DNA from 4 places in the Leucobacter sp. NPDC015123 genome. Region 1 is predicted to be linked to each of the others. Evidence: predicted binding sites of a transcription regulator. Region 1 holds the regulator's gene; each other region holds the start of a gene.
What was found. Region 1 encodes HrcA, which represses chaperone genes, less so after heat shock. Its sites were predicted from a motif close to TTNGCACTCGNNNNNNNCGAGTGCNAA; they were not measured.
Positions count from the first base shown of each region.

Region 2: ACF07D_RS01940 (Hsp20/alpha crystallin family protein) is a predicted target of HrcA. The motif match lies at 1,785-1,811, and genes of this name have one in related genera.
Region 3: groL (chaperonin GroEL) is a predicted target of HrcA. The motif match lies at 1,771-1,797, and genes of this name have one in related genera.
Region 4: groES (co-chaperone GroES) is a predicted target of HrcA. The motif match lies at 1,946-1,972, and genes of this name have one in related genera.

Region 1 covers NZ_JBIBVH010000003.1:315,686-319,279, reverse strand. The annotation lists gene ACF07D_RS08260 (DUF1990 family protein) at 1-56, shown strand, start outside; gene hemW (radical SAM family heme chaperone HemW) at 59-1,300, shown strand; gene hrcA (heat-inducible transcriptional repressor HrcA) at 1,346-2,377, shown strand; gene dnaJ (molecular chaperone DnaJ) at 2,454-3,545, shown strand; gene ACF07D_RS08240 (16S rRNA (uracil(1498)-N(3))-methyltransferase) at 3,548-3,594, shown strand, end outside.
Region 2 covers NZ_JBIBVH010000001.1:425,177-428,770, forward strand. The annotation lists gene ACF07D_RS01935 (hypothetical protein) at 535-801, opposite strand; gene ACF07D_RS01940 (Hsp20/alpha crystallin family protein) at 1,292-1,726, opposite strand; gene ACF07D_RS01945 (hypothetical protein) at 1,998-2,165, shown strand; gene ACF07D_RS01950 (sigma factor-like helix-turn-helix DNA-binding protein) at 2,743-2,943, opposite strand.
Region 3 covers NZ_JBIBVH010000002.1:239,968-243,561, reverse strand. The annotation lists gene groL (chaperonin GroEL) at 88-1,707, opposite strand; gene ACF07D_RS04930 (LytR C-terminal domain-containing protein) at 1,868-2,467, opposite strand; gene ACF07D_RS04925 (hemin ABC transporter substrate-binding protein) at 2,747-3,594, opposite strand, start outside.
Region 4 covers NZ_JBIBVH010000001.1:313,063-316,656, forward strand. The annotation lists gene guaB (IMP dehydrogenase) at 1-527, opposite strand, end outside; gene rarD (EamA family transporter RarD) at 566-1,498, opposite strand; gene groES (co-chaperone GroES) at 1,577-1,873, opposite strand; gene ACF07D_RS01350 (DUF4190 domain-containing protein) at 2,070-2,510, shown strand; gene ACF07D_RS01355 (SAM-dependent methyltransferase) at 2,582-3,594, shown strand, end outside.

The DNA of each region.
Region 1 (3,594 bases):
CTGGGGCCGGGGCTGACAGCGTGGAGACTGACGGCGACACTTCGCGGGACGACTGATAATGCCGAGTGTGCTCCCCGAAGGCGATCCGGCTCCGGCCGACGGGGCACTCCCGGCGAGCGTGCTCGCGGGCGCGCCCGATCGCGCGTTTGGCGTCTACGTCCACGTGCCATACTGCAGGGTGCGCTGCGGCTACTGCGACTTCAACACCTACACTGCGAGTGAGCTTGGCGGTGGCGCGAGCCAGGCCGGATACGCTGCTGAAGCTGCGACGGAGCTGAGCTTTGGCGCCAAGGTGATGCGCGCGGCCGGGCTCCCCGATCGCGAGGTATCGACTGTTTTCTTCGGGGGAGGCACCCCGACGCTTTTGCCTGCGTCTGATTTGGCAATGGTGCTCGGTCGCATCCGAGACGAGTGGGGGATTGCCCCAGGCGCTGAGGTGACAACGGAGGCGAACCCTGATTCGGTCGACGCTCAGTACCTCGACACACTCGCCGAGGCCGGGTTCACCCGGGTGAGCTTCGGGATGCAGTCGGCGATGCCCCATGTGCTTCGCACGCTCGATCGGACGCACAGCCCCGAGCGGGTCCCTGTTGTCGTTGACGCCGCGCGCGCAGCCGGCCTGCAGGTGAGCCTTGATCTCATTTACGGCACGCCTGGCGAGTCGCTCGCCGACTGGGAGCGTTCGCTTGATGCCGCGCTCGCGAACGAACCTGACCACCTCTCGGCGTACGCGCTGATCGTTGAGGCGGGTACGAAGCTTGCAGGGCAGATCCGGCGCGGCGAAGTCGCGGCTCCAGACGACGATCTGCACGCCGAGATGTACGAGCTCCTCGACTCCAAGCTCTCCGGAGCGGGCTATGACTGGTACGAGATCAGCAATTGGTCGCGTTCTCGCGAGACGCGGTCGCGACACAACCTGTCGTATTGGACCGGCGAAGACTGGTGGGGCGCGGGCCCCGGCGCTCACAGCCACATTGGGGGCCTGCGATGGTGGAACGTGAAGCATCCGCGGGCCTACGCCGAACGGATGGGGCAGGGCCTGTCTCCGGCTCACGCCCGTGAGCTCCTGACTGACGAAGCACGCTATAGCGAGCGCGTATTGCTCGAGACCCGCATCGCTGACGGCTTCGCGATCGACGCTCTCAGCGAACAGGGTCGGGCCGCCGTGCCCGCTCTGATCGCGGATGGCCTCGTGGATGGCCGCGCGGCGCTTGGGGTCGGCGGGACCGAGCGCAGGATCGTGCCGACGCTCCGCGGCCGGCTGCTGGCTGACACAGTCGTCGGACATCTCCTTCGGTAGTAGACTGGCACTCAGGTTGTTCGAGTGCCAGAAAGGCGGTGCGTGATGGTTCCAGAGCGCAGTCTCGCCGTGCTGCACGCCATCGTGAGTGACTACGTCGCGCTCAACGAGCCCGTCGGCTCGAAATCGATCGTGGAGCGCCATTCGTTTGGCGTATCTGCCGCGACGATTCGCAACGACATGGCGCTGCTTGAAGACGACGAGCTTATCGCTCAGACCCACACGTCTTCGGGGCGGGTGCCAACCGACAAGGGCTACCGCCTGTACGTCGACACACTCGCGAAGCTCCGGCCAATGACAGCCGCGCAGCGTTCGGCGATCGAGCGGTTTCTTGGCGAGTCGAGTGATCTTGACGACGTCATGGCGCGCACGGTGCGCCTACTGTCGCAGCTCACGAATCAGGTTGCGGTCGTGCAGTATCCGTCGCTGCGCACAGTCGCCGTCAGGCACATTGACCTTGTCGCTCTCGGCGAGAATCGAGTGCTCTGCGTGCTCATCCTCGGAAACGGAGTTGTCGAGCAGCAGACGGCCATGCTTCCAGCGGAGCGTGCGAACGAACCGTGGCTCACAGCCGTTCGCGAGCGTATCGCAGCGAACATTGTTGGCCAGGACATCGACGCAGCAGATCGCGCTGTGGCCGAGCTTGCCGCGACGGTGCACACGTTGGTTGGTCCTGCCGACGCGCCACTCGCCGAGCTTGTGCTTGGGGCGGTTTCGCAGCAGCTGCAAGCAAACCGCAGCGACAGGATCGCCGTGGCGGGCGCAGCAAACCTGACAAGGCCGGGAGAGTTTGCCGGGGCGCTACCGACGGTGCTCGAAGCAATTGAGGAGCAGGTGACGTTGCTTCGGTTGTTCGGCGAACTTGTGCAGGACGAGCGCGATATCGCCGCTTCGATCGGGCGCGAGAATGAGGCGTATGGGCTCTCCGATGCGTCGATCATCGCGACAAACTATGAACAACTAGGCGCGTCCAGACTCGGCGTGCTCGGTCCGATTCGCATGGACTACGCCGGGAATATCCAGGCGGTCCGTGCCGTTGCCAGATACCTCAACAAGCTGTTGAGCGAAGACCGCTGAGGGCTTCGGGTCTTGCGCGTGCGCGCTAGCCGGTCCCAGCACCATTACCCAATCCACGACACCTAGGAGTACAACAGTGGCGGATCACTACGAGACGCTCGGCGTTTCTCGCGAAGCGAGCCTCGAAGAGATCAAGAAGGCGTATCGCAAGCTGGCTCGCCAGCTGCACCCCGATGTGAACCCGAGCGACGAGGCCGCCGAGCAGTTCAAGAGCGTCACGCACGCCTATGACGTGCTGAGCGATCCCGAGCAGCGCCAGCGCTATGACATGGGTGGTCAGCAAGGTGGAGCCGGCGGGTTCGGCGACATCTTCGAGACCTTCTTCGGTGGCGGTTTTGGTGGCGGCTCTCGCGGGCCCCGTGCCCGCGAGGAGCGGGGCGAGGATGCGCTGATTCGCGTCGACGTGAAGCTCTCAGAGGTGATCTTCGGCGTGCAGCGTGACATCACGGTGAACACGGCCGTGCTCTGCAATACGTGCGGTGGCAACGGCTGCCAGCCTGGCACGCACCCGGTAACGTGTGACGTCTGCCGTGGGCAGGGTCAGGTGCAGCGCGAGGTACGGTCGCTGTTTGGCAACGTTGTGACGATGCATCCCTGCGGGAGCTGCCAGGGGTATGGCACGATCATCGAGAACCCGTGTGTTGAGTGTGCAGGAAAGGGCAGGTTGCGCGAGCGTCGCTCGATGCAGGTCGACATTCCCTCGGGCATCGACACGGGCACGCGCATGCAGATGCGTGGTGGCGGCGAGGTCGGGCCGTTTGGCGGGCCGAACGGGGACCTGTTCATCGAGTTCCGCGTCGAACACGACGACGTCTTCAGCCGCGACGGCAACGATCTGTTGAGCACGATGCAGGTCTCGATGACTGATGCGATCCTCGGCACCGAGGTTGAGGTCGATTCACTTGACGGGAGCGTGAAGGTCGAGATTCCGGCTGGCACCCAGTCGGGCGATCTCCTGTCAGTTCGCGGCCGCGGCATCCAGGGACTGCGCTCGACGTCTCGCGGCGATCTGAAGATCGCGATGCAGGTCGCCACACCGACGAAGCTCTCGCACAAAGAGAAGTCGCTCGTTGAACAGTTCGCGAAGCTCCGCAAGGAAGAACCACCGCACTTCGGGGAGTTCAAGCAGAGCTTCTTTGGCAAGCTGCGCGACCGATTCTTCGGGTAGCCGTGGCGAATCTCTACTTTGACGAGTCTCTCGTCGCGACCGCGCCGGG
Region 2 (3,594 bases), on a different contig from region 1:
CGCGTTCAGCGCGTCTTAGAGTCACTTACCGAGGCAGTTGAGGCGCTTGCCGAAGACAGGGCACAGCGCCGCGATAACGAGGAGCCCAGCCGAGTAACTACACGCGGCTAGTGACGTCCGAGGAGCGCTTCCCAGAGTGACTCAGTGCGAGAGATCGCGTCGTCGAGCTGCCGCGCCGGTTCGCGAAGGTAAAGCTGTCGGCAGATAGGTTCTTGCGTTCACGTCGCGCTTGCGCGATTTCCTTGTCGAGGTAGTCAATGGTGTGAGTTCTAATGTGTTTTGGAAGTCGTCCGAAGCCTGCCCCAAAAGGAGGAGGAACCGTGCCGGGCGGGGTGACGTGCGCCTGCGCCTCATTGTTGGATGCTTCATAGCTCATTGACGTGGGCCCCTCGCTCAGGCCGGTGGCGAAAGACCGCCGATAATCGTCGCTGTGATGCAGCGACAGACTCAAAGCAGGTTACCGCCTAGTTGGCGGTACAAGAAGGGCACGGTAGGCACGCGTTCATCTGTTGTCTGCCGGGGGTAGGACTTCTCTCATCCGGTGATCAAGCCCCAAATGAGCAGGACGACTATGGAACCACTAATGAGAAGCGCCCAGAACTGTAATGACCAGAGCTTCTGGGGCGACGCGTCGAACACGATCGATCCAAGCCAACCGCCAGAGATGCATTCTTCAAGAGCAGCCGACTCCACCTGCGGACACATGTTGCTCTCGCGGAGTTCATCCGCGGTCTCGTAGCGAACGAGGAACCTCACCGTTGCGCCGGCGAACGTGCCACTTGGCGTTCCCAGCAACAGCATCGGCGCAGGTCAAGCTACCGAGAGTTCACTGGATGGAACGATAACTTTGCGACCGACTCGTCGACCTTTTCAACCGAGCGAGTGGGGGTGGGCCCAAAGGACTCACTAGCGCTGCTGCAACCGGCGGGTGCCCCGTGAGTACTTCGAGAAGGGCTCGAGAGGGGTTCGAATGGCATTTCACCGCTCACTTCCTCGACGCCTGGCAAGTGACATGGTGCTGGCGCTTCGAGCGGCCGATGGCGACGAGGACACCCTTCGCGCGTTGACCATGCCTCATACGTGCCGGGACCCGCTCGCGCACATCACCTGCCCCGAAGCGCTCAAGAGACGTCAACAGGGCGGCAGCCTTGAAGAGCGCACGCAGAGCCCGAATGACCCTCTCGTCGGCGGAGACGAGGCGCAGCCCCGTTCCAGAGAGATAGGTATCTCTCGGGAACGGGGCCGCAGCTCGTTCATATCAGGCTCAGGTTGTACGTGCAGGACCAGCTTGTTAGGCGGTGATCGACTTCCCCTCAGCTGCTTCAGTCGACGGCATTGCCACCTCGATCTTCCGCGGCTTTGCCTTTGCGTTCAGCGGAAGGATGACGCTGAGGACACCGTCCTTGTAGGTGGCGCTGATGTTCTCGGTATCGATGCCTTCGCCGATGCTGAACTGTCGCAAGTAGGCGCCCTCGGGGCGCTCCTGTGTCAGCCACTTCACGCCGTCGGAGTTCGCGCCTGAACGGTAAGCGCGGATCGTGAGTAGCTGGCCGTCGACGTCAATATCGAGGCTGCCTGGGTCGATTCCTGGCATATCAGCTGTCAGGAAGTATCGGTCCTGGTCTCGGTAGAGGTCAACGGGCATGGCGCGTGGCGCGGTGCGCGCCTGCAGCATGCCGGTGGCGACTCGTTCGAGCTCAGTGAAAGGGTCAAATGTCAGTGCCATTGAGATCAGTCTCCTTTCGATAGAAACCTGAGTCGGTTCCGCTCAGGTGTGATTTAGATTAGCACTCTGACCCTGAGAGTGCTAATAAAGAATGCTCAAAAATTGCTCAAAAGACCAACGCCACAGAGTTCACATTCCGGACCACTCGAGCCGTGTTCAACGACATCAATGCCCCCTGCCGCCATATCCGCAAGCAGCTACAGGCCCAAAAAGTAGCTGCCCCCATGTTTGAGGCGTATGGTGGTGTCCCACTCAGGAAAGGGAATGCAACATGAACGAGAAGAAGAAGCCCACCGAGGACACTGTTGACGAACCCGTAATGGACGGCGCTGACGAGGAATTCGATGGGGACGCAAACCCCCGCAAAGAGCAATCAGACCCAGGGCTGATCCGCCATCCCGACAAGGGCGACAAGACGACCGCGCCTTACAACCTGTAGAGCAGCCAGCAGCGCTTCTGGACAAGACCACCAGTCGCGCCAACCACACTGCGCGAACCGCCCTATGTGATCCAGCAACACGAATATCCTCTTGCACATATCTGGCCGACTCGTACGGTGTTGACGCTCTGGCTCCGCATGCAATCACGAATGGCCCCCAGTAACCCTGTTCTCGCCACGGAGGAGGCGCGGGCCCACTGGGGGGCTATGTTCGTCGCTTCTGGACGGATTTAGCGCCGTTGGCTGGACAGGCGCCCGCGCGCCGTGGGAGTTGGCTTTCTCAAGCCCCCACAGTACGGATGCGCTCGCGGCCTCGAGGGCGCCGTGCTGCGAGATAACGCGTCGCTTGGATGGCTGGGGATGCCATTACTGCACAAAGAACATGGATACGTTGTCGCGGTTTGCGAGAGCAACGCTCATTGCGACGGGAGGGTCTTTGGGCTGGCGTATGACGCCCATAGATTGGTGTCGATTTACACGCATGGCATGCACTCGATGCCGTTGGTTGTGTCGGTGCGCGTCACGGCTTCCCCTGTCCGAAAGTTTGCTCGAACAGCGTCTGTGTGCCCACTGACATCTATGACTTGTTTCGGAGCCCCTCTGCTCTCGCGTAGACGCGCGCACGGAGCTCGTCGAGCTGTTCTGGCGCGAGCGCTTGGTTCAGGATTTGTGCGATGCGTGTACGAGATAGACCGGCTTCTTCGCCGATTTGGGAGTGAGTGAGGCCGGCGCTCCGCAGCGCGAGAATACGGGGCCGGTCAGGTGATGGTTTGGACATGCAGCATCTGCCAACCGCCCGCGGTCTTGGCATTGAGCGCTGGCATGCTTGCGGTCTCGAAGTCCTCTGTTTGGTCTCGCCGCTGACGCGTGCCGAATTCGCTTAGCCAAACCCGAAGCTCTCCTTGCGTCCGCGTGCTCACATCCCCCTGTTGCCCCGTGATCGCTCAGTGGGGTCACCCTCGGGTTGTGGACACTACGCGAAGCAGACCCCCGTGTTCTGCTGGAACGGATGTCTCCTGACTACACGTAGGAAATTCACCCCGGAGTAGCGGCGAGAGGCCGCCCACCTCGGGGTCGATACCGGCCGCGAGGTCGTGCACTTCGCCAAAGAACTCCGGCCCGGGGAACAACTCCTCGGCCGGTGGGTGAATCAAGAACGCGCAAGGCTCGATGGCCCGGCCCCAGCCGAAACTCAACATGCCGAGACTCATGGGCGTTGCTCACTCTGTCTACCTCGCCTGGCGTTAGAAACGAAGCCGGCCTTGCTGGCCTGCGTGCGACAAATCCCGCGCACATTGATACGAGCGCGACGAATGACACGAACGCTTCCAGGACAGATCCCGACGATGTGGTGTTTCATGCCGACCGGTGCGCCCAGTTCACCTCGACACAGCTGCACGAGGTTTACCAGGCGCATGGGCTCGCCCAG
Region 3 (3,594 bases), on a different contig from region 1:
GCGTGTTGCCGTTGCCGGGCCCAAGGGGGAGAACGACGAAGGGCCGGCCACACCAGAAGGTGTGACCGGCCCTGTGCCTAGCGGGACTTAGAAGTCCATGCCTGCACCCGGGTCAGCTGCCATGGGAGCAGCGGGCTCGGGCTTGTCTGCAACGACTGCCTCAGTGGTGAGGAACAGGCCTGCGATCGACGCTGCGTTCTGCAGAGCCGAACGAGTGACCTTTACCGGGTCGTTGATGCCGGCTGCGAGCATGTCGACGTACTCGCCGGTAGCTGCGTTCAGGCCCTGGCCAACGGGCAGCTCAGAGACCTTGTGCGCGACAACGCCGGGCTCGAGGCCAGCGTTGAGGGCGATCTGCTTGAGCGGTGCCTCGATGGCTACCTGCACGATAGCCGCGCCGGTAGCCTCTTCGCCGGTGAGCTCGAGGTTTGCGAACGCCTTTGCGCCGGCCTGAATGAGTGCGACGCCGCCGCCGGGGACGATGCCCTCCTCGACAGCTGCCTTTGCGTTACGGACTGCATCCTCGATACGGTGCTTGCGCTCCTTGAGCTCAACCTCGGTCGCAGCGCCAGCCTTGATGACTGCAACGCCACCAGCGAGCTTCGCAAGGCGCTCCTGGAGCTTCTCGCGGTCGTAGTCGCTGTCGGTGTTGTCGATCTCGCGGCGGATCTGCTGCACGCGGCCCTCGACTGCTTCCTTCTCGCCGCCACCCTGAACGATGGTGGTCTCATCCTTAGTGATGATGACCTTGCGAGCGGTGCCGAGCATGTCGAGCGTTGCGTTCTCGAGCTTCAGGCCGACCTCTTCCGAGATGACCTGGCCGCCGGTGAGGATCGCGATGTCCTGCAGCATTGCCTTGCGGCGATCGCCGAAGCCCGGAGCCTTCACGGCTGCCGACTTGAAGATGCCACGGATCTTGTTCAGCACGAGGGTCGCGAGTGCTTCGCCCTCGACGTCCTCAGCAATGATGAGGAGCTGCTTGCCCGACTGGATGACCGGATCGACGACGGGGAGCAGGTCCTTGATGTTCGAGACCTTGCTGTTGACGACGAGGATGTACGGATCCTCGAAGACGACCTCCTGGCGGTCAGCGTCAGTGACGAAGTACGCCGACAGGTAGCCCTTGTCGAAGCGCATGCCCTCGGTGAGCTCGAGCTCGGTGCCGAACGTGTTCGACTCCTCGACGGTGACGACGCCTTCCTTGCCGACCTTGTCGATAGCTTCGGCGATCAGCGCGCCGATCTGCTCGTCAGCTGCGGAGATCGAAGCGGTTGCAGCGATCTCGGCGGTGGTCTCGATCTCCTTCGAGTGCGCGTGCAGCTCGGTGATGACAGCCGCGACAGCCTTCTCGATGCCCTTCTTCAGAGCGATGGGGTCGCTGCCCGCAGCAACGTTGCGGAGGCCCTCACGGACGAGCGCCTGTGCGAGCACGGTAGCGGTGGTGGTGCCGTCGCCTGCGACGTCGTCGGTCTTCTTTGCGACCTCCTTGACGAGTTCAGCGCCGATCTTCTCGTATGGATCGTCGAGCTCGATCTCCTTCGCGATCGAAACGCCGTCGTTAGTGATCGTCGGGGCGCCCCACTTCTTCTCAAGAACGACGTTGCGGCCACGCGGGCCCAGCGTCACCTTGACAGTGTCAGCGAGGATGTTGAGACCCCGCTCAAGGCCGCGACGTGCCTCTTCGTCAAACGCAATCATCTTTGCCATGTAATTCGCCCCTCCCGGACGTCTAGGGAAAGCTGCAGAAACCGTAAGGGTTCTGCGCCAGGTTTAGCACTCAGTCGATCCGACTGCTAACACCAATTTTGGCACTCAGGTGCTGAGAGTGCAAGGAGGGGCGCTCGCCTGCAGCGAACGGAGATACGAACTACTTCGCGGACTTGCCGGGGCCGGCGTAGTCGGCGCCAATCAGCACGACGAGGTCAGAGTTGCCCTCGGCGTACTCGGTGTTCAGGTAGGTGGAAACGCCGCCGAGCTTCTCGGCGAGCCCGAGCGCCGCGGGCTCGTTCGCAGGATCTGTGTAGAAGACCGCTGAAATCTCGATATCGGTGTCTGCTGCGGGGGTGTTGAGTACAATCTTGCCCCACTTCTCGTCAGTGATGATCGTCGCGACGGCCTGCGCCATGTCACCTTCAGCTGTCGTGCCGTCGAGCACCGCGACTGTTGCCTCCGGCGTGAGCTTGGGCTTCACTTTCGTATCCGCGGCAGCCGGACCCTGTGAAGAGGGCAGCGGTAGCGAGCCACTCGAACCCGCGATCGTGACACCAACAATGCCGATAGTCGTCAGCAAGGCAGCGCCAATCAGTCCGCCGAGCACGAAGTGCCAGGTCACGCGTGGTTGAGCCGTCACGCGGTGGGCGCCAATGCGGCCGCCGGCCGGGATCTCATCAAACCTGTCGGCCGGGTAGTCGGAAGCCGCGGTGCGTCGCGAACGTGCGCCGTGCGCCGCCTCGTGTTCCTTTGTCACCCGTGTCTCCAAGGTCCCCTACCCAAACTCGATCGCCAACAGGCGTCCGAGAGTTTCAACGCTCAAGAATACAGTGCCTTGACACCGTGCATCCTGAACGTCTTCGGAGCGGCCCACACCCCGCCCAATCCCGCACGACGTCGGCTGCCGCCCGGGGCGTCGGCAGCGCCGGACCGCTGAGCGCGGTGCGCTCGTTAGAGCGAGTCTTCCTCCGTGCTTCGCACGTCGGCTGCCGCCGGGGGCGTCGGCAGCGCCGGACCGCCGAGCGCGGTGCGCCCGTTAGAGCGAGTCCGGCGCATATATCGCACGGGCGAGGGCGTCGATAACGTCGGGGGTGCGCCCAGCGCTCGCAAACAGCATCGAGTCGTTGATGTCGATGATCCTGCGCTTCTTGCCTGCTGTCGTGAGCGCGATGCTTGGCTGAGCCTCGATCAGGCCGTCTACGCCCTCAGTGCTCGTGAGTCCCTTCGACATCACGAGGATGATGTCAGGGTCCATCTTCACGAGCGCCTCGTCTGTCATCGGGCGCTCACCCTTCCAGCCTGCCTCTTCGGCAACGTCGATGACGCCGAGCGATTGCAGGAGTGTATCGACCCCGCTCCCTTCACCGAACAGGTAGTAGATCCCGGCGCCACCGCGAACGTACAGGAATGCGACCCGAGGCCGGTTGGCCTCGTCAGCGGGAATCAGACGGGCGACCTCTTCCTCCTTCGCGGCGATCGCGTCGGCGACCTTGGCGTTCAACTCGGTCGCTGCCGCTGAGACGCCGAGGCCGTCCGCAAGTTGCTGGGTTGCCTCGGCCGCCGAAGCGGGATCGATCGAGCGCTTGACGACGACGACGGGCACGCCTGCGTTGCGCATGACATTCACGAAGTCGATGCCGCCGACGCTGAGGTCCGTGAAGATAACTGTGGGCTCGAGGCCAAGCACGGACTCTGCCTCGATATCGTGGCCGCCAGTCACGACGAGTGGGAGATCTTCAGAGCCGGGGAACGTTGTCGTCGCGTCGCGTCCGATGAGCTGATCACCGAGGCCAAGGTTGTAGACGATGTCGGCGAGGGTCCCCGTGAGCGAGATGGCGAGCACCCGAGACGTGTCGGTCACCTCGACTGGCACGTCGCCGGTGC
Region 4 (3,594 bases), on a different contig from region 1:
GCGTCGTCCTTGGAGATCCCTGCGGGTGCGGTAATGAGCGGCATTCGTGTCATCGCCTCGGACACGCGAACATTCGCGCGGTCCTTCGGATCGATGAAACGCATGTCGCGGTTCGTGATGATTCCAAGCAGGATCCCTGCCGAGTCAACGACGGGCAGTCCCGAGACTCGGTACTCGCCGCAGATCGCGTCGACCTCAGCGACTGTCGCATCGACAGTCGTGGTGAGCGGGTTCGTGATCATCCCGGCTTCAGACCGCTTCACGCGGTCAACCATCTCCGCCTGATCCTGAATAGACAGGTTGCGGTGCAGGATCCCAAGGCCGCCGTTACGCGCCATAGCGACAGCCATGCGCGTCTCGGTGACAGTGTCCATTGCCGCCGAAATGAGCGGCATTGCAAGCCGCACGCGCCTCGTGAGCTGCGTCGAGGTATCCGCCTCGCTCGGAATGACGTCGGTGTGCGCGGGAAGCAGCAGCACGTCGTCGTAAGTGAGTCCTGTGAACGCGAAAGGGTCACGCTGTTCCATACAACCTCTTTAATGCTCGTGGCGTCGTCGAAGACTATCTAGTCTAAGGGAATGGGACCTGTATGAGGCTGATGGGCGAGGTCCGCGCTAGGCGAACGCCGCAATCGCACGATCATGTCGGCGATGAGGAACATGAGCGCGATCCACACAGCAATGAAGCCGATCCACCGCGCGATGGGAAGTTCTTCATGCATGATGAAGTACCCGAAGAGGAAACCGAGCACCGGGGTGAGGAACTGCAGGAACCCAACATAGGTGAGCGGGAGCCTGCGAGCTGCCTCACCGAAGAGGATGAGCGGAACCGCTGTGAGGAGCCCACTGACGAGCACGAGTGCCGTAATCACGCCCCCGTGAGAGAACGCGCTCAGACCCGCGACGGAACCGACGATTGCCAGTTGGGTCAGGCCGATCGGCACGGAGACGAGTGTCTCGACAGTGAGCCCCGTGACCCCATCGACGTCTTCGATGCGTTGGTGCACGACGCCGTATAGGCCGAACGAGAGGGCAAGACCCAGCGCGATCCACGGCACCTTGCCGTAGGAGATCGCTGAGAACAGCACACCTGTGCCAGCGACGACGACCGCGATCCACTGGAGGCGCGAGAGCTTCTCGCGCCAGAAGATCACTCCGAACAGGATCGTGAAGAGCGGGTTGATGAAGTAGCCGAGCGACGTCTCGAGCACGTGGCCGGAGATCACCCCGATCACGAAGATCTGCCAGTTCGCGTACAGCAGGATCGACGAGAGGGCGAACAGCCCAAACGTTTTCGGCTGCTTCAGCACGTTGCCAACGCGGCGCCACCTGCGCGTCACCGTCACAATCACCGCGCAGACAAGCAGCGTCGTGACGACTCGCCACGAGACGACCTCGAACGGGTTCACGACCGCGATAAGCGTGAAAAAGAGCGGGAATGCGCCCCAAATCAGATACGCGCCGATTCCATACCCTAAGCCAGCACGAGTGTCCTTCACCTTCACAGTCTACGGCGACTGGCGGGTACGAAAAAGCCGGGGCCCCGCGTTGGCGGGCCCCGGCTCGTTCAGCGATGCTTAGCGCTCGATGACTGCGAGGATGTCGCGGCTCGAGAGCACGAGGTACTCCTCGCCAGCGGCCTTGATCTCGGTGCCGCCGAACTTCGAGTAGATCACGATGTCGCCGACGTTCACGTCGACGGGGATGCGGGTGCCGTTGTCTGAGACACGGCCGGGGCCCACTGCAACAACCTTGCCCTCCTGGGGCTTTTCCTTTGCGCTGTCAGGGATAACGAGACCCGAAGCAGTAGTCTGCTCAGCCTCGACCTGCTGAATGACAATGCGATCCTCGAGCGGCTTAATGGCGACCGACACGGTTGACCTCTTTCCAAAGCTGTTAGTTTCGCACTCTTGCGAGTGCCTCTGTACGAGATTCTATGACCCCTGTTGGCACTCATGCAAGGTGAGTGCCAACTGTTGATGCGCCGAATCGCGGACAGCGAACACCGGCCGCACAGGCCCCTCAGACCCAGTGAGTACACTCTGTGGTACACCCACTACGACTTGGAGCATGATGAGCACCACCGACCCCACAGTGCCAGCCCAGCACCAGCCTCAACCGGCTTCCGAACAGCCGACAGAGCAACTGCCGCACGGGGCGCCGCTTACTGACGCTGCAAGCACCGCCGCGCCGCAGTACGGATACGAGACGCCCGCCTACGCGTACCAGGCTGCAGCAGCCACCCCGCAGCGCACAACCGTCAAGGACACAAACACGTACGCGCTTGTGGCGATCATCCTTGCGTTCATCGCGCCCATCGCCGGAATCATCTTCGGGCACCTTGGGTTGAACCAGATCAAGCGCACCGGAGACGCAGGGCGCGGCCTCGCGCTCACCGCGGTCATCTACGGGTACTGCACCATCGCGCTCGGCGTGTTGTTTGTCGTAATGTACATCGGCTTCATCGTCATGATCATCGGCGCGGCAGCGAGCGGGAGCTACTACTACTAGTGAGCGGCTCACGCAGCGACGGGCCCCGGGCGACCAGCCCGGGGCCCGCTTCGTCCCCTCCTGGATGGGATGTGCTCACGAGTCGGCGTGGCGCGGAGCTGCTCGCCTCAGCTGCGGCCCTGCGAGAGGCAGGTGACAGCCTTGACAGCGTCGGGCGGCACCTGCGGCGCGACGGCGTAGCCCCTGACGAGCTCGCCGCGGCGCTCACGGTGACCGGGCTGCGCGAGAAAGCAGCAGCGAAGTTCGGGCCGCGGGCCGGAGAAATGCTCTTCACCCAGGCAGGGCTCGAACAGGCGTCTCGTTGCTCCGTTGCGGAGCTTCACGCGCGCCGTTTTCACGGCGCAACAGCGGTCGCCGACCTCGGCTGCGGCCTCGGCGCCGAGTCGCTTGCGTTTCTGCGCGCGGGGCTCGGAGTACGCGCGGTCGAGCTCGACCCGCTCACTGCAGACTTCGCTGCACACAATGTCTCTGTCGAAGCCGCCTGGATCGAGGCTTGTCACGGTAGCGCCCCGCCGCACGAGGTGATCATTGGCGACGCGACTGAGCTCGGGGCAGGCGCCGCCGACGCCGTGTTTCTCGACCCTGCACGACGAACTGCCGGCCACCGAGACACTCGAAGGCTCGCCTCGAGCGACGATTACTCCCCCTCGCTCACCTTCGCGTTCGACGCCGCACGGTCCGTGCGGTTCGGGGGCGTCAAGCTCGGGCCCGGCCTCGACCGCGAACTCATTCCCGACGACGCCGAGGCTCAGTGGGTCTCGGTCGACGGCCAGGTCGTCGAGATGGGGCTGTGGTTCGGCGACGCCGCCAGACAGGGTATCCGCCGCTCGGCAGCTGTGCTGCGTGGGGACCCTGGGCGGGCGGCAGCCGCGGGCGGCGCAGCTGTCACCGGCAGCACACCGGTCTGGCATGAGCTCAGCGCGGCCGCCGACTTTCCGGACGCCGATACCCGCGAGCTCGGCGAGTACCTCATCGAGCCTGACGGTGCGGTGATCCGCGCGCGCCTCATCGGAAAGCTCGCTGCGGAGCTCGACGCCGGCATGATCCACGACGGGATCGCCTACCTCACCGCCGACAACGCGAC